4 regions of the Streptomyces sp. NPDC049915 genome follow, and region 1 is predicted to be linked to each of the others. Evidence: riboswitches for the same ligand, from Rfam matches in the RefSeq annotation. Region 1 holds a riboswitch; each other region holds the start of a gene.
What was found. A riboswitch is a leader RNA that binds a small molecule or an ion and turns the genes downstream of it on or off. The one in region 1 is predicted to bind cobalamin.
Positions count from the first base shown of each region.

Region 2: another riboswitch for cobalamin. It lies ahead of AB0J12_RS04155 (ribonucleoside-diphosphate reductase subunit alpha); the one in region 1 lies ahead of AB0J12_RS05540 (CbtB-domain containing protein).
Region 3: another riboswitch for cobalamin. It lies ahead of AB0J12_RS17735 (HoxN/HupN/NixA family nickel/cobalt transporter); the one in region 1 lies ahead of AB0J12_RS05540 (CbtB-domain containing protein).
Region 4: another riboswitch for cobalamin. It lies ahead of AB0J12_RS30210 (cobalamin biosynthesis protein); the one in region 1 lies ahead of AB0J12_RS05540 (CbtB-domain containing protein).

Region 1 is NZ_JBFAMH010000003.1:156,940-164,110, forward strand. It holds partial or broken gene AB0J12_RS05520 (MFS transporter) at 1-8, shown strand, start outside; gene AB0J12_RS05525 (hypothetical protein) at 87-218, opposite strand; gene AB0J12_RS05530 (alpha-L-arabinofuranosidase B) at 494-2,062, shown strand; gene AB0J12_RS05535 (class II glutamine amidotransferase) at 2,150-3,019, shown strand; cobalamin riboswitch at 3,133-3,277, shown strand; gene AB0J12_RS05540 (CbtB-domain containing protein) at 3,314-3,535, shown strand; gene AB0J12_RS05545 (CbtA family protein) at 3,557-4,309, shown strand; gene AB0J12_RS05550 (histidine phosphatase family protein) at 4,376-4,966, opposite strand; gene AB0J12_RS05555 (SOS response-associated peptidase) at 5,117-5,860, opposite strand; gene AB0J12_RS05560 (cupin domain-containing protein) at 6,144-6,398, shown strand; gene AB0J12_RS05565 (hypothetical protein) at 6,395-6,622, shown strand; gene AB0J12_RS05570 (phosphatase PAP2 family protein) at 6,818-7,171, shown strand, end outside.
Region 2 is NZ_JBFAMH010000002.1:385,003-392,173, reverse strand. It holds gene AB0J12_RS04160 (ribonucleotide-diphosphate reductase subunit beta) at 1-903, opposite strand, end outside; gene AB0J12_RS04155 (ribonucleoside-diphosphate reductase subunit alpha) at 900-3,263, opposite strand; cobalamin riboswitch at 3,386-3,518, opposite strand; gene AB0J12_RS04150 (GNAT family N-acetyltransferase) at 3,564-4,070, opposite strand; gene mctP (monocarboxylate uptake permease MctP) at 4,143-5,774, opposite strand; gene AB0J12_RS04140 (DUF3311 domain-containing protein) at 5,771-6,037, opposite strand; gene AB0J12_RS04135 (GntR family transcriptional regulator) at 6,188-6,946, opposite strand; gene nagB (glucosamine-6-phosphate deaminase) at 7,131-7,171, opposite strand, start outside.
Region 3 is NZ_JBFAMH010000009.1:73,969-81,139, forward strand. It holds gene AB0J12_RS17720 (DUF4142 domain-containing protein) at 1-34, shown strand, start outside; gene AB0J12_RS17725 (glycoside hydrolase family 13 protein) at 70-1,713, opposite strand; gene AB0J12_RS17730 (metalloregulator ArsR/SmtB family transcription factor) at 1,797-2,156, opposite strand; cobalamin riboswitch at 2,234-2,419, shown strand; gene AB0J12_RS17735 (HoxN/HupN/NixA family nickel/cobalt transporter) at 2,447-3,550, shown strand; gene AB0J12_RS17740 (nucleoside hydrolase) at 3,547-4,512, opposite strand; gene thrS (threonine--tRNA ligase) at 4,558-5,838, opposite strand; gene AB0J12_RS17750 (hypothetical protein) at 6,035-6,814, shown strand; gene AB0J12_RS17755 (helix-turn-helix domain-containing protein) at 6,882-7,171, opposite strand, start outside.
Region 4 is NZ_JBFAMH010000023.1:49,678-56,848, forward strand. It holds gene AB0J12_RS30190 (alpha/beta fold hydrolase) at 328-1,461, opposite strand; gene AB0J12_RS30195 (class II aldolase/adducin family protein) at 1,552-2,253, opposite strand; gene AB0J12_RS30200 (inorganic phosphate transporter) at 2,482-3,741, shown strand; gene AB0J12_RS30205 (hypothetical protein) at 3,776-3,997, shown strand; cobalamin riboswitch at 4,122-4,268, shown strand; gene AB0J12_RS30210 (cobalamin biosynthesis protein) at 4,375-5,316, shown strand; gene AB0J12_RS30215 (cobyric acid synthase) at 5,342-6,850, shown strand; gene cobN (cobaltochelatase subunit CobN) at 6,847-7,171, shown strand, end outside.

The DNA of each region.
Region 1 (7,171 bases):
GGCGCTGACGCGAGGCGTCACGGAACCGGCGGCGCGCGCGAAGGTGGTGGGAAAAAGGGCGTGCTGCCAGCCGTAGCGGCCTTCACTCAGTGCTCCGTCGCCGCGTAGTGGCGGTGGCAGGCGCGGAGCATGACCTGTGCCGAGAGGGTGAAGAGGTTTCCGAACTCCCGCTGCTGCGGGGCGAGTCGGCCCACCGCCACGCAGTCCCCGTCTGCCACGTTACGGCTGATCAGGTGCCGGGCGCCTGGCGGGCGCGGTTGCTCCAGGTCCGCGCCGAGGGCGCCCGCGTCATCGGTGCCGGGTCGGGCCGACCCGGCAACCGATGTTGGTGTGCGCACCCTGTTGACAGCCCTCGCCGGCTACCTATCATCAATCCCTGTCCGTCAATACGACCAATGTTCGATATTTCGACCATCTGTCTCATGACAGGTGCATGACCGGCTCCCTCGTCCGGCGGCTGACTCCGCCCCCCACTCATCCCAGGAGACCGTGCATGTCTTCCCCCTTCACCCGCTCGAGGCAGGGCTCGCTCGCCCTGTTGGCGCTGGCACTGGCCATGGTGACCGCCCTGCTCGGCGGCCGCGCCTCCGCCGACGCGCACGCCGCGGCCGCCGGCACGCGCCCCTGCGACCTCTACGCCTCCGGGGGCACCCCCTGCGTGGCCGCACACAGCACGACCCGCGCGCTGTACTCCGCGTACAGCGGCCGCCTCTACCAGGTCAAACGCGCCTCGGACGGCGCCACCCGCGACATCGGCGCGCTCGGCGCGGGCGGCTACGCCGACGCCGCCGCACAGGACTCCTTCTGCGCGGGCACGAGCTGCCTCATCACCGTCATCTACGACCAGTCCGGCCGCGGCAACCACCTCACCCAGGCGCCGCCCGGAGGGTTCTCCGGCCCCGCCGCCGGCGGATACGACAACCTCGCCGAAGCGTCCGCCGCGCCGGTCACCGTCGGCGGCCACAAGGCGTACGGCGTCTTCATCGCCCCCGGCACCGGCTACCGCAACAACCACACCAGCGGCATCGCGACCGGAGACCAGCCGGAGGGCATGTACGCGATCCTCGACGGCAGCCACTACAACGGCGGTTGCTGCTTCGACTACGGCAACGCCGAGACCAACAGCCGGGACAACGGCAACGGCACGATGGAGGCCATCTACTTCGGCAACATCAAGGTGTGGGGCTACGGAACCGGCAACGGCCCCTGGGTGATGGCCGACCTGGAGAACGGCCTGTTCTCCGGCGTCAACCCGGGCTACAACGCGAACGACCCCAGCGTCAGCCACCGGTTCCTCACCGCGATCGTCAAGGGCGGCTCGAACAAGTGGGCCATCCGCGCCGGCAACGCGCAGTCCGGCGGACTGTCCACCTACTACAGCGGACCGCGCCCCAACGCCTCGGGCTACAACCCGATGAAGAAGGAAGGCGCCATCATCCTCGGTATCGGCGGCGACAACAGCAACGGATCCGCCGGCACCTTCTACGAGGGAGTGATGACCTCCGGCTACCCGTCGGACGCGACCGAGAACGCCGTGCAGGCCGACATCAATGCGGTCGGCTACACGGCCCCCGCACCGGCCGGCGGCCTCACGGCGGGCGCCAGGGTGTCGCTGCGGGCCACCACGTCCTGCTGCACCGGCGAGTACCTCCGGCACGACAGCGCGGACAGCAACGCGGCCATCTCGGCGGTGTCGTCCTCCAGTTCCTCCGCCGACAAGGCGGCCGCCACCTGGATCGTGCGGGCCGGTCTGGGCGACGCCTCCTGCGTCTCCTTCGAGTCCGCCGACAAGCCGGGCCAGTACCTGCGCCACTACGACTTCCGGCTGCGCGTCGACACCATCGACAGCAGCGCGCTGTCCCGGCAGGACGCCACGTTCTGCCCGCAGACCGGTCACAACGGGCAGGGCGTGTCGCTCCGGTCCGCCAACTACCCCGCCGACTTCCTGCGCCACTACGAACACGCCGTCTACATCGCCGGTGACGGAGGATCCCACGCCTGGGACAACGCCGCACTCTGGGCCGACGACACCAGCTGGGCCGTAACCACCCCCTGGGCCTGACGCGTACCCGGGGCGGGTGGGGGCACTCGGCCGAGGCCCCCACCCGCCCCCCGCGCGCCGCGGAGGGCCCCGACGGAGGAGGTTCCCGTGTGCCGCCTGTTCGGCCTCAGCAGCGCTCCGCGACGGACGCACGCCACCTTCTGGCTCCTGGACGCCCCCGACAGTCTCAGCAAGCAGAGCCACCGCGACCCCGACGGCACCGGCCTCGGCCACTTCACCGCCGACGGCACCCCCCGCGTCGCCAAGGCACCCATCGCGGCCTACCGCGACCGCGCCTTCGCACGGGAGGCCCGGCAGGAGGAGTCGGCGACCTTCATCGCCCATGTGCGCTTCGCCTCCACCGGCAGCCTGGATGTCCGTAACACCCATCCCTTCGAGCAGGAGGGGCGGCTCTTCGCGCACAACGGGGTGATCGAGGGCCTCGACGCACTCGACGACCACCTGGGGGAGGACCGCTCACTGGTCCGGGGCGACACCGACTCCGAGCGCTTCTTCGCCCTGATCAGCCGGGAGACCCGACGACACGACGGCGACGTCACCACCGGCATCCGCCAGGCCGCCCGCTGGATCGCCGAGCACCTGCCCGTCTACGCCATGAACCTGATCCTCATCACCCCACAGGAGCTGTGGGCACTGCGCTACCCGGACACCCACGGCCTGTACGTCCTGCAGCGCCCGGCGGGCGGCCAGCACGGCAGCAGGCACCTCGACCACAGCGGCAGCGACGGCCGGATGCGCGTCCACTCGGCGCCCCTCGCCGACCACCCCGCCGTCATCGTCGCCAGCGAGCGCATGGACGACAACCCGCACTGGCGCCCGATGGAGTCCGGTGAGCTCCTCCACGTCGGCCCCGATCTGCGCACCACCCACCGGGTCGTCCTGCCGGACCCTCCGGCCCACCGGCTCACCCTCGACGATCTGCATCCCGACGCGGCAGCCTCGCAGAAGGCCGCCTGATCCGTCCCTCATGACGCCCGGCCCGCCGTCCGGCTCAGTCCGCCGCCCCCGGCCCGGTCGCCCCGGCCCGGTCCGAGAGGAAGATCACGCCGGGCCAGGCCGTCTTGGCCATGCACGCGTCACGCGGTACGGTCTGTCCGATATCGACGACGGCGAGACGGAAGCCGGTGGGAATCCGGCACGGTCGCGCCACTGTATGCGAAGCCCTGAGGAGGGGTGCTCGCGAGTCAGACCCGTGGCCGTCGTCCAGTGCACCACCGAGATGGGACGCGAACTCCCAGAGGAGGCCCTGCCATGGCCCAGCACGTCGCCCAGCCGACTGCCACCACCCCCGCTGTTCCCGCCACGCTGCCGTTGAAGGCGATCGCCCCCTGGGCGGTCTTCGCCGGCGTCCTGATGCTGGTCCTGCTGTACTTCGTCGGCGCCGAGCAGGGCGCCACCGCCGTGTTCGACGGCACGGACGTCCACGAGTGGGTGCACGACGCCCGCCACCTGCTCGGTTTCCCCTGCCACTGACGTCAGGGACGCCGCGCACCCATGAACTCCGCAACGGTAAGAAACCTCCTCGTGCGGGGCATGCTCGCCGGCCTCGCCGCCGGCGTGCTCGCCCTCGTCGTCGCCTACCTCCTGGGTGAGCCCAGCGTCGACAAGGCGATCGCCTTCGAGGACGCCCACTCCCACGAGCACGAGATGGAGGCCGTCTCCCGGTCCCTGCAGTCCACCGCCGGTCTCGCCACCGGTGTCCTGGTCTACGGGGTCGCCTTCGGCGGCATCGCCGCGCTCGCGTACGCCTTCGCCCTCGGCCGGGTCGGCCGCTTCGGTCCGCGGGCCACCGCACTGCTGCTGTCCGGCTGTGCGCTCCTGACCGTCTACGTCGTGCCGTTCCTGAAGTACCCGGCCAATCCGCCGTCGGTCGGCGACCCCGACACCATCGGCAAGCGGACCACCCTCTACTTCCTGATGATGCTGCTCAGCGTCCTCCTCGCGGTCGCCGCCACCCTGGTGGGCAAGCGGCTCAAGGCGGTCATGGGCACCTGGTGGGCGACCACCGTCGCGGTGGCCGCGTTCGCCGCGGTGATCGGCCTGGCCTACCAGTTCCTACCCGCCGTCAACGAGGTGCCGAAGGACTTCCCGGCCGCCCTGCTGTGGCGGTTCCGGCTCTCCGCGCTGGGCATCCAGACCGCGATGTGGGCCGGATTCGGCCTGCTCTTCGGCGAGTTGGCCGAACGCCTGCTGAACCCCGGGCCGGCGAAGGCCGACACCGGGCGAACGGTTCCGGCCGCGCACTGACTCGTTCCGGACGACGAAGGGCCCTGCGGAACCATCCGCGGGGCCCTTCGTCGCATCCGTGCGCACTCAGCGTGGCGAAGGTGTGTCCGACGCGGCCAGGTGCCGCCCGAGCCGGAGATTCCAGCGTCCCGAGCGGCCGCTCAGCTCGGTGACGGTCAATGGCGGTACGTCGAGCCGCCAGAAGGCCGCCGCGCCCAGCCCCAGGGCGTGCACGACCGCGGCCCGAACCACCTCCGGCTCGACCACGGCGACCGTACGGCCGTCGAAGTCCCGTGCGCCGTCCAGCCAGTGGCCGACCCGCACGCACAACTCGTGCACGGACTCACCCCCGTGCGGCGCGCTGTCGGGATCGGCGAGCCAACGGGCCACCGCCTCCGGCTCGGTGGCGCCCACCTCGTCCAGGGTCAGACCACGCCAACGGCCCACGTCCCAGGCCCCGAGCTCCGGCGTCCGCGCGCCGTCGAGGCCGAGCGCCTCCGCGGTCTGCCGGCAGCGCACACCCGGCGACGTCAGCACGCGGGCGGCAGGGGGAAGGGACCCTGCTGCGGCCCGGGCCCGGGCCGCTCCCACGTCGTCGATCGCGTCACCGTCGTCGAAGCGGGCCTGCCGCAGCGACGGGCTCGAGGCGGGCGAGACGAAGAGAACACGGCTGGTCACCTGGCTGCTCCGGCTGTGGCTGTCATGGGGTGGGGGTGCGGTGCGGGTGCGAAAGTAGCACCCGTCCGACGCGCAGCTTCCGCGCCGGTGCGCGCCGTACAGCCCGCGTCACGGCGGGCCACGGCAGGTCCTCAGCCCTCGCCGGCGGGGCTACGGCGTGGCCTCGTCCAGAAGTTGCGGACCGTTGTTGCGGGTGTTGTTCACGGCAGGGGAGACGGGGCGGGCGTCGAGGTGACCGCCGGCGGGCTGGGTGAGCAGGGCGCGCAGCTCCTCGGCGTCGTCGTGACGGGGGTCGAGCCAGGCGGCGTAGTGGTCCGGGGTGAGGGCGAGCGGCATGCGGGGGTGGACCCGGCCGGCCGCGTCGGTGGCCTCGGTGGTGATGATGGTGCAGGTCGTGAGCCAGGCGGCGGGGTCGTCGTCGTTGTCGACCTCAGGGTTGCGCCAGTACGCGTAGAGACCGGCCAGTGCCATGATCTGCCCGTCGGCGGGGTGGATGAAGTACGGCTGCTTGCGCTTCTTGCCGGTGGTGGCGTCCTTGGCCTCGGTCCACTCGTAGAAGCCGTCGGCGGGGAGCAGACAGCGGTGCCGGGCGAAGGCGCGGCGGTACGCGGGCTTCTCGTGGACCGTTTCCATGCGCGCGTTGATCATCCGGGAGCCGACGGACGGGTCCTTGGCCCAGGACGGCACCAGCCCCCAGCGCAACGGCCGCAGCTCCCTGCGCGGGGGAGCACCGGAGCCCTCGGCGCGAGGGGCGCGTTCCAGGACGCCGTAGACGTCGTCGGTGGGGGCGACGTTCCAGCTGGGCGCCAGAGTCTCGTCGGGCCGCCACTCGGCGACGTGGAAGAGGTGGCTGAGGTCCTGCGGACTGCGGGTGGAGACGAAGCGGCCGCACATAGGGCCACTGTGCCATGCCGTTCTGCCCGTGCGAGAGACCTGGGGAGCTGCCCGGCGCATGTCGCCGCCGCAGCCGCCCGGGCGTGTGCAGGGTGCCCGCGTGGCGGCGTCACCGTGTCACCGCGTCGGCGGCTTGGTCGCGTCCCGGGCCCGCTCAGAACGGACTTTGCCGTGACAGTCCTGCCGGCACGGGTCGCGCGCGTCTTCCTGTTCCCTCTCCGTCTCCCGCGGGCGCACGCCGATCGAGAGACCGGGGGACACGCCCCTGAGCCACAATGCCCGCATGACAGATGATCACTCCCGGGCCGCGGCCCGTCCGCTGCTGCGCCGCCCTGCGGAGGGCGAGCTGATAGACGTCGCCGGTGTCGCGCACTTCTTCCGCCTGACCGGTGAGCACACGGGCGGACACTTCGCCTTCGAGGAGTTCACCCTGGCGCCCGGAACCGTCGGCGCCCGACCGCACGTGCACGACGGGCACGACGAGTACTTCTACGTGCTCGAGGGTGAGCTCACCCTCCACCCGGGGACGGGGAGGTGACAGCCGGCCCCGGGGATCTGCTCGCCGCGACCCGTGGCACCCCCCACGGCTTCCGCAACGCGGGCCCGGTCACCGCCCGCGCCCTGTGTCTCTACACGCCCGCGGGTTATGAGAACTACTTCCGTGACGTCCACGCCGCGGTCACTGCCGGAGCCGAAGCAACCGACGAGCTGCTGGCCGAATTCCGCAGCCGGTACCGGACCAGCTCCTACCCCCAGCCCTGATCCCCCTGACCGGAGAAAAGCCGCCCCGCACCATTCCCCTAGCATGTCCGGACTCGCGGTGATGGATTTCATCGCTCCCACCCACTGAACCCATAACGAATAAATTGGCCGAATAGATTGATATCTAGAGCGTTGCGGAAATTTCCGCGCACAAACGACAGCAGTCCGTTGATCGCGTGGCGTCAACGGCGAGTGATGCTGTGGGGCGCAGCGGGTCTGGCCGCTCTCGGACTCCTCGTCGCGCTGGAGATCACCGCGCGCCACTACGGCCAACCGGGACCGATCACCGACCAGCTGAGCGGTGTGATACTCGCGCCGAAACCGGGACCGCTGTACGGCGGCCTGGCGCTGATGATGGTCGTGCTCACCTGGCGGCAGCGCTTTGTCGCCGCCGGCGTCGCGATCGGCATAGACGTCGTCTTCGTGCTCGTGCGATGGGCGGCAGGCGTCAAGATGACCGACGGGCACAGCTTCGGCAACGGCGCGCTGTGGGTGATGCTGGGCTGCGCCGTCATCGCCGTGACGCGCCGCACCGGCGCCGAACGCGTC
Region 2 (7,171 bases), on a different contig from region 1:
GAAGGGGTTCTCCGAACCGTAGACGGGAGCGAAGCCGAGGCGGGTGAGGCGCTGGTCGGCGACGCACTCCAGGTACTGGCGCATCGAGTCGGTGTTCATGCCGGGGAGGCCGTCGCCGCACAGGTCGCGCGCGAACTGCAGCTCGGCCTCCACGGCCTCCTCGAGCATGTCGGTGACCTGCTGCCCGAGCTCCTCGTCGAAGAGGTCCGGCTCCTCCTTGCGGACGGTGTCGACCACGTCGAACGCGAACGACATGTGCATGGTCTCGTCGCGGAACACCCAGTTGGTGCCGGTGGCGAGACCGTGCAGCAGGCCCCGGCTGCGGAACCAGTAGACGTACGCGAAGGCGCCGTAGAAGAACAGGCCCTCGATGCACGCGGCGAAGCAGATCAGGTTCAGCAGGAAGCGGCGCCGGTCGGCCCTGGACTCCAGGCGCTCCAGCTTCTCCACCTCGTTGATCCACTTGAAGCAGAACCCGGCCTTCTCCCGGATGGAGGGGATGTTCTCCACCGCGTCGAAGGCGGCCGCCCGGTCGTCCGGGTCGGGCAGATAGGTGTCCAGCAGCGTCAGATAGAACTGGACGTGCACGGCCTCCTCGAAGAGCTGCCGCGACAGGTACAGGCGCGCCTCGGGGGAGTTGATGTGCTTGTACAGCGTCAGCACCAGATTGTTCGCGACGATCGAGTCGCCCGTCGCGAAGAACGCCACCAGCCGGCCGATGAGGTGCTGCTCCGCCGGCGTCAGCTTCGCGAGGTCGGCGACGTCCGAGTGGAGGTCGACCTCCTCCACGGTCCAGGTGTTCTTGATGGCGTCCCGGTAGCGCTCGTAGAAGTCCGGGTAGCGCATGGGGCGCAGGGTCAGCTCGAAGCCCGGGTCGAGGAGGTTCGTGTTACGGGTGGTCACTGGCAGGCCTCGCAGGACTCGGGGTTTTCCAGGGAGCAGGCGACGGCCTCTTCGGAGGTCACCTGCTGGACGGGAACGGGGACGGTGGCCTGCGCGCGGGCGGCGCGGGCGATGCGCGTCGCCGGGCGCGAGCGCAGGTAGTACGTCGTCTTCAGCCCGGACTTCCAGGCGTAGGCGTACATCGAGGAGAGCTTGCCGATCGTCGGCGTCTCCAGGAACAGGTTGAGGGATTGCGCCTGGTCGAGGAAGGGGGTCCGTGCCGCCGCCATGTCGATCAGACCGCGCTGCGGGATCTCCCACGCGGTGCGGTACAGCTGCCGCACGTCCTCGGGGATCCAGGCGAAGTCCTGCACCGAGCCGCTCGACTCGCGCAGCGCCTCACGGGTGCGGGCGTCCCATACGCCGAGCTTCTTCAGCTCGGCCACCAGGTAGGAGTTCACCTGGAGGAACTCGCCGGACAGCGTCTCGCGCTTGAACAGGTTCGACACCTGCGGCTCGATGCACTCGTACACGCCCGCGATGGAGGCGATGGTGGCGGTCGGCGCGATGGCCAGCAGCAGGCTGTTGCGCATGCCGGTCCCGGCGATCCGCTCCCGCAGCGCCGCCCAGCGCTCCGGCCAGGTCAGCTCCACGTCGTAGTGGTCGGGGTGCAGCACACCCCGCGCGGTGCGGGTCTTCTCCCAGGCCGGCAGCGGGCCGTTGCGCTCGGCGAGGTCGGCGGAGGCCTCGTACGCGGCGAGCATGACCCGCTCCGCGATCCGGGTGGACAGCGCCTTGGCCTCGGGGGAGTCGAACGGCAGCCGCAGCTTGAAGAAGACGTCCTGCAAACCCATCGCGCCCAGGCCCACCGGGCGCCACTTGGCGTTGGAGCGGCCCGCCTGCTCCGTCGGGTAGAAGTTGATGTCGACGACGCGGTCGAGGAAGGTGACGGCGGTGCGGACGGTGGCGTCCAGCCGCTCCCAGTCGATGTCCCCGTCGGCCACGAACGCGCCGAGGTTGACCGAGCCGAGGTTGCACACGGCCGTCTCACCGTCGTCGGTGACCTCCAGGATCTCCGTGCAAAGGTTGGAGGAGTGGACGACGTGGCCCGGCAGCGCGGTCTGGTTGGCGGTGCGGTTGGCGGCGTCCTTGAAGGTCATCCAGCCGTTGCCGGTCTGCGCGAGGGTGCGCATCATGCGGCCGTACAGCTCACGGGCCGGAAGCGTCTTCTTCGCCAGCCCCGCGTCCTCCGCCTTGCGGTACGCGGCGTCGAACTCCTCGCCCCACAGGTCCACCAGCTCCGGCACGTCGGCCGGAGAGAACAGCGACCACGACGCGTCGGCGCCCACCCGGCGCATGAACTCGTCCGGGACCCAGTGCGCGAGGTTCAGGTTGTGCGTACGGCGCGCGTCCTCACCGGTGTTGTCGCGCAGCTCCAGGAACTCCTCCATGTCGGAGTGCCAGGTCTCCAGGTACACCGCGGCCGCGCCCTTGCGCCGCCCGCCCTGGTTCACCGCGGCGACGGAGGCGTCCAGCGTCTTCAGGAACGGCACGATGCCGTTGGAGTGCCCGTTGGTGCCGCGGATCAGCGAACCGCGGCTGCGGATACGGGAGTACGACAGCCCGATGCCGCCGGCGTGCTTGGAGAGCCGGGCGACCTGGTGGTAGCGGTCGTAGATGGAGTCCAGCTCGTCGAGCGGGGAGTCGAGCAGGTAGCAGGACGACATCTGGGGGTGCCGGGTGCCGGAGTTGAAGAGGGTGGGGGAGGAGGGCAGGTAGTCGAGGCGGCTCATGAGCCCGTAGAGCGCCGCGACCTCCTCGGCGGAGCGGACGGTGTCGTCCTCGGCGAGCCCGCTGGCCACCCGCAGCAGGAAGTGCTGGGGCGTCTCGATCACCTTGCGGGTGATCGGGTGCCGCAGCAGATAGCGGCTGTGCAGGGTGCGCAGGCCGAAGTAGCCGAAGCGGTCGTCGGCGTGGGTGTCGATCAGCGCGTCCAGTCGCTCGGCGTGCAGCCGGACGAAGTCGGCGGTCCGGTCCGCGATGAGCCCCTCGCGGTGGCCGACGGCGACCGACCCGGTGAACGACGTGACGCCCTGGGAGGCCGCCTCCGCGCGGATGGTGAGGGTGAGCAGGCGGGCGGCGAGCCGGGAGTAGGCGGGGTCCTCGGAGATGAGTCCGGCGGCGGCCTCCGTGGCCAGCTCCCGCAGCTCCGCCTCGTCGGCGTGCGCCGAGCGGCCGCGCAGCGCGGCGGCGGCGACCCGGCCGGGGTCGGCGTCGGGGAGGTCGGTGGTCAGCTCGGTCAGGGTGCGCAGCAGCGCGGCACCGGGGCCGTCGTGCTCCCGCTGGCCGGCTGAGGCCGGATCGGCTGGCGCGATGGTCACGTGGGGCTCTCCCTCGCTCGGCACGGGGCCTTGCGGAGGGCAGGGGGCAGCACACGAGCGCACGCGGCGTCGCGTCCACCGGCCCATCCCACGAGGCCCGGACGTCAGGACACACCGGCCGGGTGGCCGGGTGCACTGTCGGCAGGTCCTCGGACTGAACCAGCGTGCGCGAAGCACGCATGTACACCGTTGCGGGACAGTTCCGGATTCGCACCGGATTCCCCTGCGGCGACAGCGAGCATGAGCATACATCTAGTGCCGGGCTGTCGTCTCACCCCCAGATGTTGTGTCCCGGTGGCTTCACAGCGTCAGCTCGTAGGTGAGCAGGGTGATGTCGTCGAGTTCCGGCAGGGGATTCCAGTCCCGCTCGGGCGTACGGACGAAGCCCAGCCGTTCGTAGAGGCGGTGGGCGGTGTGCATGGTCCGCTGGGTCGACAGGACGAGCCGACCGCAGCCGTCGACGGCCCGGGCCCGCTCGACGCAGGCCCGTACGAGCGCCTCGCCGACACCCCGGCCGCGGGCCGCGTGGGCGACGGCCAGCATGCGCATCTCGGCCTCGCCGGGACGCGCGATGTCGACCATGGGCCCGCCGGCCGGTACGAAGGTGACGCCGCCGAGGACGGTGTCGTCCGCTGTGGCGGCCAGGACCTCGGCCGCGGCGGCGCGCTTGGCGACGTCGCGCAGCTCGCCGAGGTAGGGGTCGCTCGCGGCGAAGTCCAGGAGCCCGTCCTGGAGATAGGCCTGGGCGGTGATCTCACCGAGGGCGGCGTGTTCGTGGGGTGCGACGGGCCGGATCACGATGTCCATGACGGCGAGTGTGCCCCACGGGTACGACGACGGGCCGCCGGATTTCTCCGGCGGCCCGTCGGGATTCCGCTGTCAGTGACCTACGGCGCCCGCCGTGGCCGGGGGGAGTTCGGTCTGGACGCCCGGGTCGCCGGCGTCCGCCGTGTAGTCCTCCGGGCTGGTCTCGTCGACGCCCTCGGGGGCCTTCACGGCCTTCAGGACGAAGGTGAGGACCACGGTCACCACCACGTTCAGCACGAACGCCGTGAGGCCGATGTAGCCGATCTCGCCGATGCCGGGGATCTCCTTCGCGGAGCCGCCGAAGTGCTTCTGCGTCGGCGAGGCCACCCCGTACGCGGCCAGCGTGCCGTAGACCATGCCGACCGCCCAGCCGGCCAGCAGCGCCCAGCGGTGGAACCAGCGCGTGAACAGGCCGCCGACCAGGGCCGGGAAGGTCTGCAGGATCCAGATGCCGCCCAGCAGCTGGAAGTTGATGGCGACCGTCTTGTCCATGGTGAGGACGAAGACCAGCGCGCCCACCTTCACCAGCAGGGAGACGATCTTGGAGACCTGGGCCTCCTGCTTCGGCGTGGCGTCCTGCTTGATGAAGTCCTTGTAGATGTTGCGGGTGAACAGGTTCGCCGCCGCGATCGACATGATCGCCGCCGGCACCAGCGCGCCGATGCCGATCGCCGCGAACGCGATGCCCGCGAACCAGTCCGGGAACATGTTCTCGAACAACTGCGGAATGGCCAGCTGAGTGTTCTGCACCTTGACGCCGGCCGCGATCGCCATGAAGCCGAGCAGCGCGAGCAGGCCCAGCATCAGGGAGTACAGCGGCAGGATGGTGGTGTTGCGCCGGATCACCTCACGGCTGCGCGAGGACAGCGTCGCGGTGATCGAGTGCGGGTACATGAACAGCGCCAGCGCCGAGCCGAGCGCCAGCGTCGCGTACGTCCACTGGCCGGCCTCCGGCGGGGCGAGCGCGCCGCGCGGCTTGCCGGTGGCCGGGTTGACCTGGCTGAACGCGTGGCCCGCCTTGGCGAAGATGTCGTCGAACCCGCCGAGTTTGATCGGGATGTAGATGATCGCCACGGCGATGACGATGTAGATCAGCGCGTCCTTCACGAACGCGATCAGCGCGGGGGCGCGCAGACCCGACGAGTAGGTGTACGCCGCCAGCACGCCGAACGCGATCAGCAGCGGCAGGTCCTTGACGAACCAGTTGGTGTTCTCGCCGCCGCCGACACCCATCACGTCCAGCACGGCCTGGATGCCGACGAGCTGGAGCGCGATGTACGGCATCGTCGCGAGGATGCCGGTCAACGCCACCGCCAGCGACAGCCCCTTGGAGCCGAAGCGGCCGCGCACGAAATCCGAGGTCGTCACGTATCCGTGCTTGTGCGACACCGACCACAGCCGGGGCAGGAACGTGAAGATCAGCGGGTAGACGAGGATCGTGTACGGCACCGCGAAGAAGCCGGACGCGCCCGCCGCGTAGATCGCCGCGGGCACGGCGACGAACGTGTATGCCGTGTACAGGTCACCGCCGAGCAGGAACCAGGTGATCCAGGTGCCGAACGACCGCCCGCCCAGGCCCCATTCGTCGAGACTGTGCTCGTTCTCGGCCTTGCGCCAGCGCGCGGCCAGGAAGCCGAGCACGGTGACGAGCAGGAAGAAGAAGATGAAGACGCCGAGTGCGACGCCGTTCACGCCGTCCTTCACTTGTCCGCACCGCCCTTCTGGGAAGCACGGGCGCGCTGGTCACGCCGCCACAGCTGGTAGGCGATGACCGTCAGCGCCGTGGAGATGATCACCCACAGCATCTGGTACCAGTAGAAGAAGGGGATCCCGATGAACGCCGGGTCCACCTTCGCGTAACTTCCGACCCACAGCATCGCCACGAAGGGCGCGACAAGGCAGAGGGCGATGACGACGCGCACGGGCGTCACCGTCGCCGGTCTGGACACATCTGGCGCATTCGTCATCGCGCGGTTCCGTCCCCTCACTGATCACCTGTGCAATGCGCAGGAAATCTAGGTCAGGTGCAGCAGGAACGGAACCCCTCGTCCGCATAACGGGCGTTGACGGTCTGGACCGTTATCCGACCGCGACTCCGGCGGAATATGACGGAGCCTTTAAGGCCGCTTCAGGCGCGCCACGAACTTGTAGCGGTCCCCGCGGTAGACCGACCGCACCCACTCCACCGGCTCGCCCTGCCGGTCGAAGGAGTGCCGCGAGAGCATCAGCATCGGCAGGCCGACGTCGGTGCCGAGCAGACCGGCCTCGCGCGGGGTGGCCAGCGAGGTCTCGATGGTCTCCTCGGCCTCGGCGAGATGGACGTCGTAGACCTCGGCCAGCGCGGTGTACAGGGACGTGTACTTCACCAGGGAACGGCGCAGCGCCGGGAAGCGCTTGGCCGAGAGGTGGGTGGTCTCTATGGCCATCGGTTCGCCGTTGGCCATGCGCAGCCGCTCGATGCGCAGCACCCGGCCGCCGGCGGTGATGTCGAGCAGGTCGGCGAGATGGTCGTCGGCGGTGATGTAACCGATGTCCAGCAGCTGGGAGGTGGGCTCCAGGCCCTGGGCGCGCATGTCCTCGGTGTACGACGTCAGCTGCAGCGCCTGCGAGACCTTCGGCTTGGCGACGAACGTGCCCTTGCCCTGGATGCGCTCCAGCCGGCCCTCGACCACCAGCTCCTGCAGCGCCTGGCGGACGGTCGTGCGGGAGGTGTCGAACTCCGCCGCGAGCGTCCGCTCCGGCGGGACCGGGGTGCCGGGCGGCATCGTCTCGGTCATGTCGAGCAGGTGCTTCTTCAGGCGGTAGTACTTGGGCACGCGCGCGGTACGGACGGTGGCGCCACTGTCGTTCTCCGCACTGCTGACGTCGGTGCTCATGCTCTGCCTTCCCGGCTCCGGTGCCGAAGCGGCCGACTCGCCATCGGCCGCGGGCTCACATCGTGGCACGGCTTTGTGCGGTGTGACCTCGGTGGGCGCCTCCGCACGCTCCGTGATCTCCTCTGTATACCGTTGGCACCCTCGCTGGTCTAGTCCAGCGAGGACGCTCGTGCGTCCGCTCCGGTCAGATGCCCTGCCACTCCGGCTTGTTCGCGTAGGTGTGCC
Region 3 (7,171 bases), on a different contig from region 1:
GCTGCCCGGCGACCCGTCCCCGACGGTGCGCTAGGACCCGCGACGCCGGGATGATCCAGACCTCAGGGCCTAACCCAGCCAGACCGTGGTGTCCGGGCCGAGCCGGCCGTCCTCCAGCGGGGCGCCGGCGAGCAGGACCTCGCCGGCCGGCAGGGGTACCGCGCGCTCCGACAGGTTGACGACGCACCGCCAGCCCTCCGACCGGGTGAAGGCGAGCACACCGTCCGGGACGTCCTCGGCCCACCGCAGCTCCTCGCCCTGCGCCAGCTTGCGGCGCAGCTTCAGCGCGGCCCGGTACAGCTCCAGCGTCGAGCCCTCCGTGCCGTCCTGCGCCTGCACGGCGTACGACGCGAAGGACGGCGGCTGCGGCAGCCAGGCGCCGCCCGCCCCGAAGCCGTACGACGGGCCGCTCACCGTCCACGGCAGCGGCACCCGGCAGCCGTCGCGGCCCTTGCGGACATGGCCCGTCTGCTCCCAGATCGGGTCCTGGAGGACCTCGGCCGGCAGCTCGGCGACCTCGGGCAGCCCCAGCTCCTCGCCCTGGTAGAGGTACGACGAGCCGGGCAGCGCCAGCATCAGCAGCGTCGCGGCGCGGGCCCGGCGCAGCCCGGCCGCCGGGTCGATCCGGGGCGCGTGCCCGCCGGACAGCAGCCAGGCGTTGTCGTCGGTGCCCGGTGGCAGCATCAGCCGGGAGGCGTGCCGCACGACGTCGTGGTTGGACAGCACCCAGGTGGCGGTGGCGCCGACGGCACGGGCGCCGGCCAGCGACGCGGTGATGACCTCGCGCAGCGCGTCCGCGTGCCAGGGAGCCTGCAGGAACTCGAAGTTGAACGCCTGCCCCAGCTCGTCCGGCCGGGCGTACAGCGCGCGGCGCTCCCCCGGCACCCATGCCTCGGCGATGGCCGCGCGGGGCGGGGAGTAGGCGTCGAGCAGGCGGCGCCAGTCCCGGTAAATCTCGTGCACCTCGTCGCGGTCGTAGAAGGGGTGGCTGCCCGGGGGCAGCACCGTCAGGGCCGCCTCGTCGCTCAGCTCGGGTGCGCCGAGGTCGCGCAGCGGCTCGCTCAGGTCCTTGGCCAGGGCGTGGGCGACGTCCACGCGGAAGCCGTCCACGCCCCGGTCGGCCCAGAAGCGCAGGGTGGCGCGCAGGTCGGCGCGTACCTCCTCGTCGGCCCAGTTCAGGTCGGGCTGCTCGCGGGCGAACAGATGCAGGTACCACTGCCCGTCCGGCACCCGCTCCCAGGCGCTGCCGCCGAACACCGACTGCCAGTCCGAGGGCGGCAGCTCCCCGTGGACGCCGCGGCCGTCCCGGAAGACGTACCGCTCGCGGGCGCGCGAACCCGGCCCGGCGCGCAGGGCCTCCTGGAACCAGGTGTGCTGGTGCGAGGTGTGGTTGGGGACGATGTCGACGACGACCTTCAGGCCCAGCCGGTGCGCCTCGGCGACGAGCGCGTCGAAGTCGTCCAGGGTGCCCAGGCGCGGGTCGACGGCACGGTGGTCGGCGACGTCGTAGCCGCCGTCGGCGAGTTCGGAGGGGTAGAACGGGCTCAGCCACAGCGCGTCGACGCCGAGCGCGGCCAGGTGGGTCAGGCGGTCGGTGATCCCGCGCAGGTCGCCGAGACCGTCGCCGTCGGCGTCGGCGAAGCTGCGGGGGTAGACCTGGTAGACGACGGCCTGCCGCCACCAGTCGGGGTCGCGGGAGGAGAGATCGGGCACGCGGTCTCCGTTCGCCGGTTCGGGCACGACAGTGAGATGACTGTCCACTTCACCCCGCAAGGGAACGTGCCCGTGTGCGCGGGTCAGGCGCCGTCGGCGGTGCACCGCGCGAGCAGGGTCCGCACGTCCGGGTCGACCACCCGGTAACGGACCACCCGGCCCTGCTTCTCGCCCGCCACCGTCCCGGACGCCCGCAGCAGCCGCAGGGCCTGCGACACGGCGGGGTCGTTCATGCCCGTCGCGATCGCCAGGTCGGACACCGCGAGGGGGCCGGTGCGGTGCAGGGCGAGCAGGAGAGCGAGCCGGTTGGGGTCGGCGAGCAGCGAGAAGCGGTCGGCCCAGGCACGCACGTGGGCGGCGTCGCCGATGGCCGCGATGGCGTCACAGACACGGTGACCGTCGATGGTGCGGCGGTCGGCGCGGTCGGGGGGCACGAGGTGCATGCCCGCATTCTCCCGCCCCGATTGTGATCTTGCATACCTGCACAGCTGTGCAGCTATGCAGAAGACCCTCGGCCCCCCTACCGTGGGCGGGCCGTGGTGTTCGGGAAGCCGGTGGGAAACCGGCGCGGCCCTCGCCACTGTGATCGGGGAGTTCTCGTCCCGTCCGGCTCACGCCGGGCCACTGGTCGTGCGACCGGGAAGGCAGGGACGGCGGACGCACCACCTCGTCAGCCAGGAGACCGGCCACGGCAGCTCACGAAGAGATCCACGAGGTGCTGGAGCGTGACCGGATGACCTTGCCCGACCCTGCCCCGACGACGACCGCGAAGGCCACCTTCACATGGCGCCGCGAGGACACCGTGAAGACCGCCGGGCTGATGGCCGCCATCGCCGCCCTGCACGTCGTCGCCTTCGGGATCCTCTTCCTCCTCGTGGTACCCGGCCACTACGAGGTCGGCACCAAGGCCTTCGGCATCGGCCTCGGCGTCACCGCCTACACCCTGGGCGTGCGGCACGCCTTCGACGCCGACCACATCGCCGCCATCGACAACACCACCCGCAAGCTCATGGCCGACGGCAAACGCCCGGTGTCCGTCGGCTTCTGGTTCGCGCTCGGCCACTCCAGCGTGGTGATCGTCCTCGCGGTGATGATCGCGGGCGGCACCCAGCTCGCCGACCGGGTCACCGACGAGGGGTCCACCACCCACCAGGTGCTCGGCTTCCTCGGCACGACCGTGGCCGGTACCTTCCTGTACCTCATCGCCGCCCTCAACCTGGTCGCCCTGTTCGGCATCCTGAAGGTGTTCCGGTCGATGCGGGCGGGCACGTACGACGAGTCCGAGCTGGAGCGGCACCTGGACTCGCGCGGGTTCATGAACCGCTTCCTCGGCCGCCTCACCCGCTCGATCTCCCGGCCGGGCCAGATGTACCCGCTCGGCTTCCTCTTCGGCCTCGGCTTCGAGACCGCCACCGAGGTCACCCTGATGGTGATGGCCGGCTCGGGCGCGGCCGCCGGACTGCCCTGGTACGCCATCCTGTGCCTGCCGCTGCTGTTCACGGCCGGCATGTGCCTGTTCGACACCCTGGACGGCACGTTCATGAACTTCGCCTACCAGTGGGCGTTCTCCCATCCGGTCCGCAAGGTGTTCTACAACCTCGCCATCACCGGCCTGTCCATCGCCGTCGCGTTCGTCATCGGCACCATCGAGCTGGTCGGCGTGCTGCACGACAAGTTCGGCCTGAGCGACGGCGTCACCGGCTGGATCGCCGGGATCGACCTGGACAGCGTCGGCTATCTCATCGTCGGCCTGTTCGTCCTGGTGTGGGCGGTGGCGCTGACGTACTGGAGGCTGGCCAGGGTGGAGGAACGCTGGGCGGCCTCCGCCGCCGATTAACGCTCGACGGTCTCCAGGTACAGCTTCACGTACCGGTCGACGTCGACCTCCAGCGCCACGTCCACCAGGGGCTGTTCGCGGGCGCCCTCGTGGATCTCGGACTCGCCGGGGCGCGGGCGCCGGTCGACGACCGTCTGCCCCCGGCCAGGACCCGGGGCCAGGGACACCTCCACCGGCAGCAGCCGCGTCGTCAGGCCCGCCGGATCGGCGACCGCGCACACCGCGCCCGCGTCGCCGAGGCCGCCCGCCTCCTCCGCCTCGGGCTCGCCGCCCTGCGTGGTCGGCCGGTGGGCCAGCAGGTCACCGGCCAGCCGGGTCCCGGGCTCACTGCTCGCCCGCATCCGGTGCACATCGCTGCCCGGCACCACGACCCGCATGAACACGTCCAGGCCGTACATGGTGATCGGCACCCCCGCGGTCAGCAGGATCGCCGCGGCCTCCGGGTCGTGCCAGACGTTGAACTCCGCGACCGGCGTGGCGTTGCCGGTGGTGACCGCGCCGCCCATGAAGACGATCCGCTCGATGTTGCGGGTCACCTCCGGATGGGTGCGCAGCAGCAGCGCGATGTTCGTCAGCGGCGCCGTCGGGATCAGGGTCACCGGCCGCTCGCTCGCGAGGATCTCCCGCCGCAGCAGCGTCACCGCGTCGACGTCGGCGGGCCGGCGGGCCGGCGCGGGCAGCCCCAGATCGCCCATGCCGTCGTGGCCGTGCACATGCCGGGCCGAACGCGCCGGCTCGATCAACGGCCGCTCGGCACCCCGCCCCACCGGGATCTGCGGCGCCCCCGCCTGCTCCAGCACGGTCAGCGTGTTGCGTACGACCCCGTCGACGTCCGTGTTCCCGGCGACACACGTCACCGCGCGCAGATCCAGACCGGGATGACGTACCGCGAACAGCAGGGCGAGGGCGTCGTCGACACCGGTATCGCAGTCGATGATCACGGGGATGGGTTGACCGGCCACCAGGAGCTCCTTCCGTCGTCCCCCGACGATAAGCGCCCCGGCGGCTCAGCCCCACAGCTCCATCCCGCGCGCCCCGACCACCTCCGCCACCCGCCGCACCAGCTCCGCCACGGGCACCTGCCCCGCCCGCCGCCCGTCCCGCAGCCGCAGCGACACCTCCCCGGCCGCGTCCTCCCGCGCACCGATCACCGCCTGGTACGGCACCAGCCGCGCCGCCCGGATCCGCGCCCCCAGGCTCCCCTCGACCGCGACGTCGGCCCGCAGTCCGGCGGCCTCCGCCCGCTCCACGACCTCCCGGGCCCGCCCCTCCTGCTCCGCCGACACCGGCAGCACGACCAGCTGCACGGGCGCCAGCCAGGCGGGAAAGGCACCGCCGTGCTGTTCGAGCAGGTGCGCGACCACCCGCTCGACACTGCCGATGACACTGCGGTGCACCATCACGGGCCGGTGCCTGGCCCCGTCCGCGCCGACGTACGACAGGCCGAACCGCTCCGGCTGATGGAGGTCGATCTGCACGGTCGACAGGGTCGACTCCCGCCCCGCCGCATCGGCCACCTGCACATCGATCTTCGGCCCGTAGAACGCGGCCTCGCCGGCGGCCTCCTCGTGGTCGATCCCGTCCAGTACCTCCCGGAGCATGCCGGTGGCGCGCCGCCACAACTCGGGGTCGGCGACGTACTTGCCGCCCTCCCCGGGCAGCGACAGCCGGTACCGGGCGCCCCGGATGCCGAGGTCGGCATGGGCGCGGGCGATCAGCTCCACAGCGGCGCGGGCCTCGCCGACGGCCTGGTCGAGGGTGCAGAAGATGTGCGCGTCGTTCAGCTGAATGGCCCGCACCCGGGTGAGACCCCCCAGCACCCCGGACAGCTCGGACCGGTACATGCCGCCCAACTCGGCCAGCCGGTACGGCAGTTCCCGGTAGCTGCGGGACCGTGACCGGTAGACGAGCGCATGATGCGGACACAGACTGGGCCGCAGCACGACCTCCTCCGCCCCCAGCCGCATCGGCGGGAACATGTCGTCGCGGTACAGCTCCCAGTGCCCGGAGATCTCGTACAGCTCCCGTTTGCCGAGAACGGGCGAGTACACGTGCCGGTAGCCGGCGGCGCGCTCCACGTCCCGGACATAACTCTCCAGGGTGTGCCGCACGACGGCCCCGTCGGGCAGCCAGTACGGCAGTCCCGCCCCGATCAGCGGGTCGGTGCCGAACAGGTCCAGTTCGCGGCCGAGACGGCGGTGGTCGTGCATGGCAGGCTCCTTCTCCTGGAACGGAGCGAGCCCCCGCACGCGAAACCCCGGGGCGCCCGCCCCGGGGTTTCGCGACATCGGTCAGCTGTCAGCGCGCCGGGACACTCTCCGGCGTCGTCGTGGACACGGCCTGTACGCGCTGCATACGACGACGGTACCCAAGCGCACCTCCCCCCGCGAGCGTTTTTGTCGCCCGGACGGTCCTGTGCGCTGGTCGCCCGGCGATCACGGTGCTGACCTGGACCTACGCACCCCGCCCCGCCCAGGAGCCCCGATGCCCCGACCTCCGCTCCCCGCAGCCCTGACGCTCGCCGCCGCCACCCTCCTGACCGCCACCGCCTGCTCGGGCCGCTACTTCGACATGGAGGAGGGCCCCACCTCCGCCCCCACCACCGCGTCGTCTGCCACCCGCTCCGCGCCGGCCTCCCCCACCACCGCCCCCGCGCTCACCGCCGCGCAGGCCCAGGCGGTCCTGATCACCGACACCGACCTCGGCCCGGGGTGGACGCCCACGCGGGGCGCGGCGACCTGGCGGGACGGCATGCTGAAGACGACGGGCGCACCCGGCGACTGCGCCCGCTTCCTGGACGCCCTGTACTCCGACGCCCTCCTCGGCTCCCCGGCCCGCGCGCTCGTCGGCCTCGACGACACCGACACCGGAGCCCAACTGCGCTACCAGGTCTCGGCCCAGCCGCGCGCCGACGTCGACCGGACGCTGGCGTGGCTCGCGACGGTGCCGCAGAGATGCGCGCACTTCACGGCGGCGACGGCACGGGGCGTGGCCCAGGACGTCCAGATCTCCACCGCCTCCCTGCCCCCGGTCGGGGACGCGAGGCAAGGCCTGCGCGTCACGGTGACGGCCCCACCGGCCGAGGACACGGAGGAGCCGACGGTCCTCACCCTCGACGTAGCGGCGGTCCGCCAGGGCACCGACGCGTTCACCTTGACCAACGGCGGCCTCTCGGACGTCCCCTCCGATGCGACCCAGGCAGCGGTCCAACTGGGAGCACTGCGCCTCGCGGAGGTCCGCAAACAGGGCCGAGCACAGGTGTGATCGACCCGGCGTCACGCGCCACGGCGTTGTCCCGGTCCACCACGCACCCGCAGACGAAAACACCACCTCACCCCGCCGGAGCCACCCACGTCGTCGTGCCCAGCGCAGCCCGGTGCCCCAGCCCCGTCCGATACGCGTCCAGCGCCGCCTCCACCCGCCCCGTACGCCGCAGCAGATCCCCCAGCAACCGGCACAGATCCGCCAGATCCCCCGCCGCCCCCGCCCGCTCCAGCAGACTCAGCGCCCGCACATAGTGCTCCTCCGCCGCCTCACTGTCCCGCGCGTCCTCCGCGATGATCCCCAGCAACCGATGCGCGGCAGCGGCATGCACGGCCCCCCGCTCGCTGGACAGTTCCC
Region 4 (7,171 bases), on a different contig from region 1:
GCAGGCGTGATCAGGCCAGTCGTACGGCCTTGAACGGAGCCCAGAAGCGGAATGATCCCCACCGCCCCGCAGCCGGAGCGACGCCGCGACGCGCCCCCCGGCGGGGTCACCCTTGCTCCCGCGGCGGCGCCGACGGCCGGCACGTCACCCGCCGGCTCCGAGGCCCGGACGGCACCGCGCGCCCGTCGGCGGCCGGCCCGGGGCGGTGCACCGCTCCCACGCCGGTGGACGGCCGTCTCGGCGCCGCCGGTCCTCGGCGCACGCGCCCGCGCAGGGACCGTCCCGGTCCGGGCGGATCGGCGGCACCGACGTGGGCGGTCCACCGGGTCACATCAAAGGGGTCAGGAAGCGGCGGAGTGCTTCTTCGTAGGACTCCGGGTCGGCGTTCCACATCGCTCCGTGCGGGGCGTGGGCCACCGTGTGCAGGGCGACCAGGTCGGGGCGGCGGTCGGCGAAGCGGCGGGAGAAGCGCCAGGGGGCCACCGTGTCGCCGGGGCCGTGGACGATCAGCGTCGGCACCGCGAGGCCGTCGGCGTCCGCGGCGATGGTCCCGTCGGCGGGGCCGTCCTGCAGCCCGGTGCGGCCCTGCGCGGCGCGCACCGCGAGCGGCAGCAGCGCGCCCGGCGTGCGCCGGGCCAGGGCCAGGGAGCGCAGTGTGGTCGGCCAGCTGAGCACCGGGGAGTCCAGCACGAGCCCCGAGACGTGCTCCCGCATCCCGGACAGCTGAGCGGCGCGCAGCGCCATCGTGGCTCCGGTGGACCAGCCGTAGAGGACGACCCGGCGGGCGCCGTAGCGCACCGCGTAGCGGATCGCGGCGTCCACGTCGCGCCACTCGGTCTCGCCGAAGTGGTTCAGGCCGTCCGGAGGGCGGGGGGCGCCCAGGTCGCCGCGGTAGGCGAGGGCGAGCACCGGGAGGCGCAGCCGGTTCAGCATGCCCATGACGTTCATGGGGAGCTCCCGGGTGGTGGCGAGGCCGTGCACGGCGATCACCCAGGTGTCCCGGGCGGCGGGAACGAACCAGGCGGGCAGCGGGCCGAGTTCTCCGGGCACGTCGACGTCGGCGTGCTCCAGGCCGAGGGCGGCCCGGGGGTCGCCGACGTGCAGGTTCGCGGTGAGCCACACTTTGTCGCCCGGTTCCAGCGTGCCGTGCGTGACGCGCTCCAGACGCCGTACGACGGTGTCGGCGGTGTGCTCGGCGGAGTCCAGGACCTGGCCCACGACCGCGTGACTGCCGTCGCCGGCGAGTCCGTAGGTACCGGGGCGCAGGGTGGCCAGGTCGCGGGTGAGCGCGATCCGGCCGGCGGCCGTGGCATGCACGGTGAGCCGGGGCTCGGTCGGCAGCGGCCGGCCCGGCGGCGCCTTGAGCGCGGCGTCGCTGGCGAGTCGGCCGGCGACCACGGCTGCGGCCCCGGCACCCATCACGGCGGTGACGGCAGCGGCCGTCGCTTTGACAGTGCGCACGGGAACCAGTTTCCCGGCGTGGTCCGTCCCAAGCCACCGGAAGTGACATGCGGAGTGATCAACCCGGTCCTCGCCGCCACCGCGCCGCGCTCACCCCCGCTGCCCGTACCCCCGCAGCCGCTCCCCCACCTCCGCCAGCTGCTCCTCGGTCAGCAGGCTCGGGGCGAGGCCCGGGACCGAGGACGCCGTCAGCCACAGCCGGCACATCCACTCCAGCTGGGCGGTGCGGTCGTAGGCCTGGTCGAGGGTGGCGCCGTAGGCGATCGTGCCGTGGTTCTGCAGGAGGCAGCCGGTGCGGCCGGTCAGGGCCCGCAGCATGTTCTCGGCCAGCTCCTGCGTGCCGTACGTCGCGTAGGGGGCGACGCGGACCGGGCCGCCGAGGGCCGCGGCCATGTAGTGGACGAGCGGGAGCTCCGGCACGAGCGTCGAGACCGCCGTGGCGTGGACGGCGTGCGTGTGCACCACAGCCCGGGCGTCCGTGGTGCCGTATACGGCGAGGTGCATCGGCAGCTCGCTCGTCGGCACCAGGATGCCGCGCACCTGCCGGCCGTCGAGGTCGACCGCCGTCAGGTCCTGCGGCCGCAGCCGGTCGTAGGGCACGCCCGACGGCGTGACCAGCACCAGGTCACCGACGCGTACCGAGACATTGCCGGAGGTGCCCACGACCAGTCCGTCGGCGACGGTCCGGCGCGCCGTGGCGACCAGATCCGCCCAGGCCAGGGCCTCCCGCTCGGCGTCGTCCCCCTCGTCGGCCACCCGTCCGCCCCGCCGTTCCCACCGCTGCTCCGTCATGCCGCGATCCTGCCAGCCCCGGGTGACGGAAATCTCCTCCCCGGACCCGCGCACGGCCACGACGCCCCGCGCCGGGCACCCGGCCCGTGTGCCGCCCGGGCCGTGGGCGGGGGAACGGAGCAGCGACCCCCTCTTTCCGACATCGAGACGCCCGACTCAGTTCACCTTCCGTTCACCCACGTTACCTACGTTCGACCCGCCAATGACTTCGAACGAATGCCTGGGTAAATGGAAAGCTTCTCGCTGATCCTCGCGATTGTGGTCGTCACCGCTCTCGCGTTCGATTTCACGAACGGTTTCCACGACACCGCCAACGCGATGGCCACCACCATCTCGACCGGCGCGCTGCGGCCCAAGATCGCCGTGGCCATGTCCGCCGCCCTCAACCTCGTGGGCGCCTTCCTCTCCGTGGAGGTCGCCAACACGATCTCCAAGGGTCTCGTCGACGAGAACGGCATCCGTCCCGAGGTCATCTTCGCCGCCCTGGTCGGCGCGATCCTCTGGAACCTGCTGACCTGGCTCGTGGGCCTGCCCTCCAGCTCCTCGCACGCCCTCATGGGCGGTCTGATCGGCGCCACCGTCGCCTCCGCCGGCTTCGGCGCCGTCCACGGTGACGTGCTCGTCACCAAGGTGCTGCTGCCCGCGGTCGCCGCCCCGGTCGTCGCCGGCGTCGCGGCGATGGTCGCGACCCGTCTGTCGTACACGCTGGGCAAGAAGGCCGACGGCAAGGCCGCCCAGAAGGGCTACCGGGCCGGCCAGATCGCCTCCGCGGGCCTGGTCTCCCTCGCCCACGGCACCAACGACGCGCAGAAGACGATGGGCATCATCACCCTCGCCCTGGTCGCGGGCGGCGCCGTCGCGCCCGACTCCGACCCGCCCACCTGGGTGATCCTCTCCGCCGGCCTGGCCATCGCGCTCGGCACCTACATCGGCGGCTGGCGCATCATCCGCACCATGGGCAAGGGCCTGACGGACATGCAGCCGCAGCAGGGCTTCGCCGCCCAGACCAGCGCGGCCACCGCCATCCTCGCCTCCTCCCACCTCGGCTTCTCGCTGTCCACCACGCACGTCGTCTCCGGCTCCGTGATGGGCGCGGGCGTGGGCCGCAAGGGCGGCGTTGTGCGCTGGTCGACCGCGACCCGGATGCTCGTCGCCTGGGTGCTGACCCTGCCGGCCGCCGCGCTGGTCGGCGCGCTCGCCGAGTACGTCACCGGCTTCGGCGCCTGGGGCACCGCGCTGGTCGCCGTCTTCCTGGTGTCCGCCAGCTTCGGCATCTGGAAGGTCTCCCGCCGCGAGGTCGTCGACCACACCAACGTCAACGCCGTGGAGGAGGAGCCGGCCGGCGTGGTCACCACCGCGATCGCCGCCGTGACCCCGCCTCCGGCCGCCGGCCCGGCGGTCACGGACGGCCTGACGGCCACCATCCCCGCCCCCGCCGCCGCGACGGCGGAGCAGCCGGCCACCGCGAATCCGGCCCCGGCCGTCTGACCGCCGCTTTCGGGTACGAAGGAAGAGAAGCAGCATGAAGATCGACTGGGCGGCCCTCGGCTCCGTCTTCGGTGTCAGCCTCATGGTCACCGTGGGTCTGGTGGCCCTGTTCACCCTCGGCATCATGGGCCTGTCCCGCCGCGAGCGGGTCCAGGCGCAGGGCGGTTCGGCCGCCCTCACGGTCACCGGCGCGTACGCCTGCTTCGCGGCGTGCGCGGCGGCGGTGGCGTACGGCATCAGCCTGATCGTCGCCTGACCGGCCTCATCGACGAAAACGCGGGGTGCCCGAGCGGCACCCCGCGTTCCTTTGTGACCTGGCAGGTCGTCTCCGTGTGGGCCTGCCCACACTCCTCCGCCCCAGGTCAAGGGCAAGTTGACGGCCCTCTGACAGCCGTGGTGGACTGCCGGAGCCAAGTTTGCGGCGTGCAGGAGAGGAAGCCGGTGGAAGTCCGGCGCGGTCCCGCCACTGTCACCGGGGTGAGCAACCCCGGGAGCCAGGAACTCTCACCGCCGAACCTCCTTCGAACCAGGGCGCGGACACCCTGAGTGAGGACATGACGCCATGCGCGGCTGCCGGTTGAGGACCAGGCCCATCAGCGACGCTCCGCTCGACCCCACGGCCGGCTGAGCCCGATGCGAGCCGAACGCGTCTTCGCGTACGGCGCCGCCGCCGGCCTCCTCGGTGACCTCCTCCTCGGTGATCCGCGCCGCGGGCACCCGGTCGCCGTGTTCGGACGGGCCGCGGACGCCGTCGAGCGCACCCTGTGGCGCGACCACCGCGGCTGGGGCGCCCTGCACACCGCCGTCTGCGCCGGAGGCGCCGTCGCGCTCGGGGGCGTGGCCGCCCGCTCGGTGCGCCGCTCCCCCGCCGCCTCGGTCGCGCTGACCGCCGCCGCCACCTGGTCCGTGGTCGGGGGGACCTCCCTCGCACGCGAGGCCGGCGCCATCGGGCGCGCCCTGGAAGCCGGGGACGTGGAGGCGGCGCGGGCCCGGCTGCCCCATCTGTGCGGCCGTGACCCGCAGGCGCTGGACGCCGACGGGATCGCCCGGGCCGTGGTCGAGTCGGTCGCCGAGAACACCTCCGACGCCGTCGTGGGCGCGCTGGTGTGGGGCGCCGTCGGCGGGGTGCCCGGGCTGCTCGGGTTCCGGGCCGTCAACACCCTGGACGCGATGGTCGGTCACAAGTCGCCGCGGCTGCGGCGCTTCGGCTGGGCCTCCGCCCGCCTCGACGACGTGGCCGGCTGGCCGGGCGCCCGGCTGACCGCCGCCCTCGCCGTGCTCACCGGCCCGGACCGGCGTGGCGCCGTACGGGCGTGGCGGGCGGACGCGGTGAAGCACCCGAGCCCCAACGCGGGCCCCGTGGAGGCCTCCTTCGCGGGCGCGCTCGGCCTGCGGCTGGGCGGCACCCTGTCGTACGGCGGGCGCGTGGAACACCGGCCCGTGCTGAACCCGCAGGGGCGCGCCGTCGGGACCGAGGACATCGCGCGGGCGGTACGGCTGTCCCGGCGCGTGAGCTGGCTGGCGCTCGGCGTGTGCGCGGGCGCACGCCTCATCCGGAAGGGGCGTGATCGATGAACGTCATCGGGAAGGGGCGCGATCGATGAACGGCGGTCTCCTCGTCGCCGGCACCACCTCCGACGCCGGCAAGAGCGTCGTGACCGCCGGGATCTGCCGGTGGCTGGTGCGGCAGGGCGTGAAGGTGGCGCCCTTCAAGGCGCAGAACATGTCCCTGAACTCCTTCGTCACCCGCGAGGGCGCCGAGATCGGGCGGGCGCAGGCCATGCAGGCCCAGGCCTGCCGGATCGAGCCGACCGCGCTGATGAACCCGGTGCTGCTCAAGCCCGGCGGCGAGCAGAGCAGCCAAGTGGTGCTGCTGGGCAAGCCGGTGGGCGAGATGAGCGCACGCGGCTACCACGGCGGACGCCAGCAGAAGCTGCTGGGCACGGTCCTGGAGTGCCTGGCCGAGTTGCGGGGCACGTATGACGCGGTGATCTGCGAGGGGGCGGGCTCGCCGGCCGAGATCAATCTGCGCCGGACCGACATCGTGAACATGGGCATCGCGCGGGGCGCGCGGCTGCCCGTGCTCGTCGTCGGCGACATCGACCGCGGGGGCGTCTTCGCGTCCTTCTTCGGCACGCTCGCCCTGCTCTCACCCGAGGACCAGGAACTGCTCGCCGGCTTCCTGGTGAACAAGTTCCGCGGTGACGTCTCCCTGCTGGAGCCGGGCCTGGACATGCTGCACGGTCTCACCGGGCGGCGCACCTACGGCGTCCTGCCCTTCCGGCACGGGCTCGGCATCGACGAGGAGGACGGCCTCAGGGTGTCCCTGCGCGGCACCGTCCGCGAGTCGGCCGTCTCCCCGCCCGTCGGCGAGGACGTCCTGCGGGTCGCCGTCTGCGCGATCCCGCTGATGTCCAACTTCACCGACGTGGACGCGCTGGCCGCCGAACCGGGCGTGGTCGTGCGGTTCGTGGACCGGCCGGAGGAACTGGCCGACGCCGACCTGGTGGTGATCCCGGGCACCCGCGGGACGGTGCGGGCGCTTCAGTGGCTGCGCGAACGCCGCCTGGCCGACGCCCTGGTGCGCCGGGCCGCCGAGCAGCGGCCCGTGCTCGGCATCTGCGGTGGTTTCCAGATCCTCGGTGAACACATCGAGGACGAGGTCGAGTCGCGCGCCGGCGCCGTCGACGGGCTCGGCGTGCTGCCCGTGCGGGTGCGGTTCGCCCGCGAGAAGACCCTGACCCGGCCGGACGGGGAAGCCCTCGGTGAGCGGGTCGAGGGGTACGAGATCCACCACGGCATCGGCTCCGTGACGGGAGGGGAGCCCTTCCTCGACGGCTGCCGCGTCGGCCAGACCTGGGGCACCCACTGGCACGGCTCGCTGGAGTCCGACGGCTTCCGCCGCGCCTTCCTGCGCGAGGTGGCCGCCGCCGCGGGCCGCCGCTTCGTGCCCGCGCCGGACACCTCCTTCGCCGCGCTGCGCGAGGAGCAGCTCGACCGGCTCGGCGACCTGATCGAACAGCACGCGGACACGGACGCGCTGTGGCGGCTCATCGAGTCCGGCGCGCCGCAAGGACTGCCTTTCATTCCACCGGGAGCGCCCGCATGAGCACAGTGTTGTTGTTGTCCACCGCCGACACGGATCTGCTGGCGGCCCGGGCCTCCGGTGCGGACTACCGGATCGGCAACCCGACCCGCGTGGACGTCGCCGAGGAGCTCCCGGCGCTGATCGAGGGCGCCGACCTCGCCGTCGTACGGCTGCTGGGCGGCAAGCGGGCCTGGGAGGACGGGCTCGCCGCGCTGAAGGCGTCCGGCATCCCGACCGTGCTGCTGGGCGGCGAGGCCGTCCCGGACGCCGAGCTGATGGCCGAGTCGAGCGTGCCGGCCGGCGTGGTCGCGGAGGCGCTGCGGTACCTGGTCGAGGGCGGTC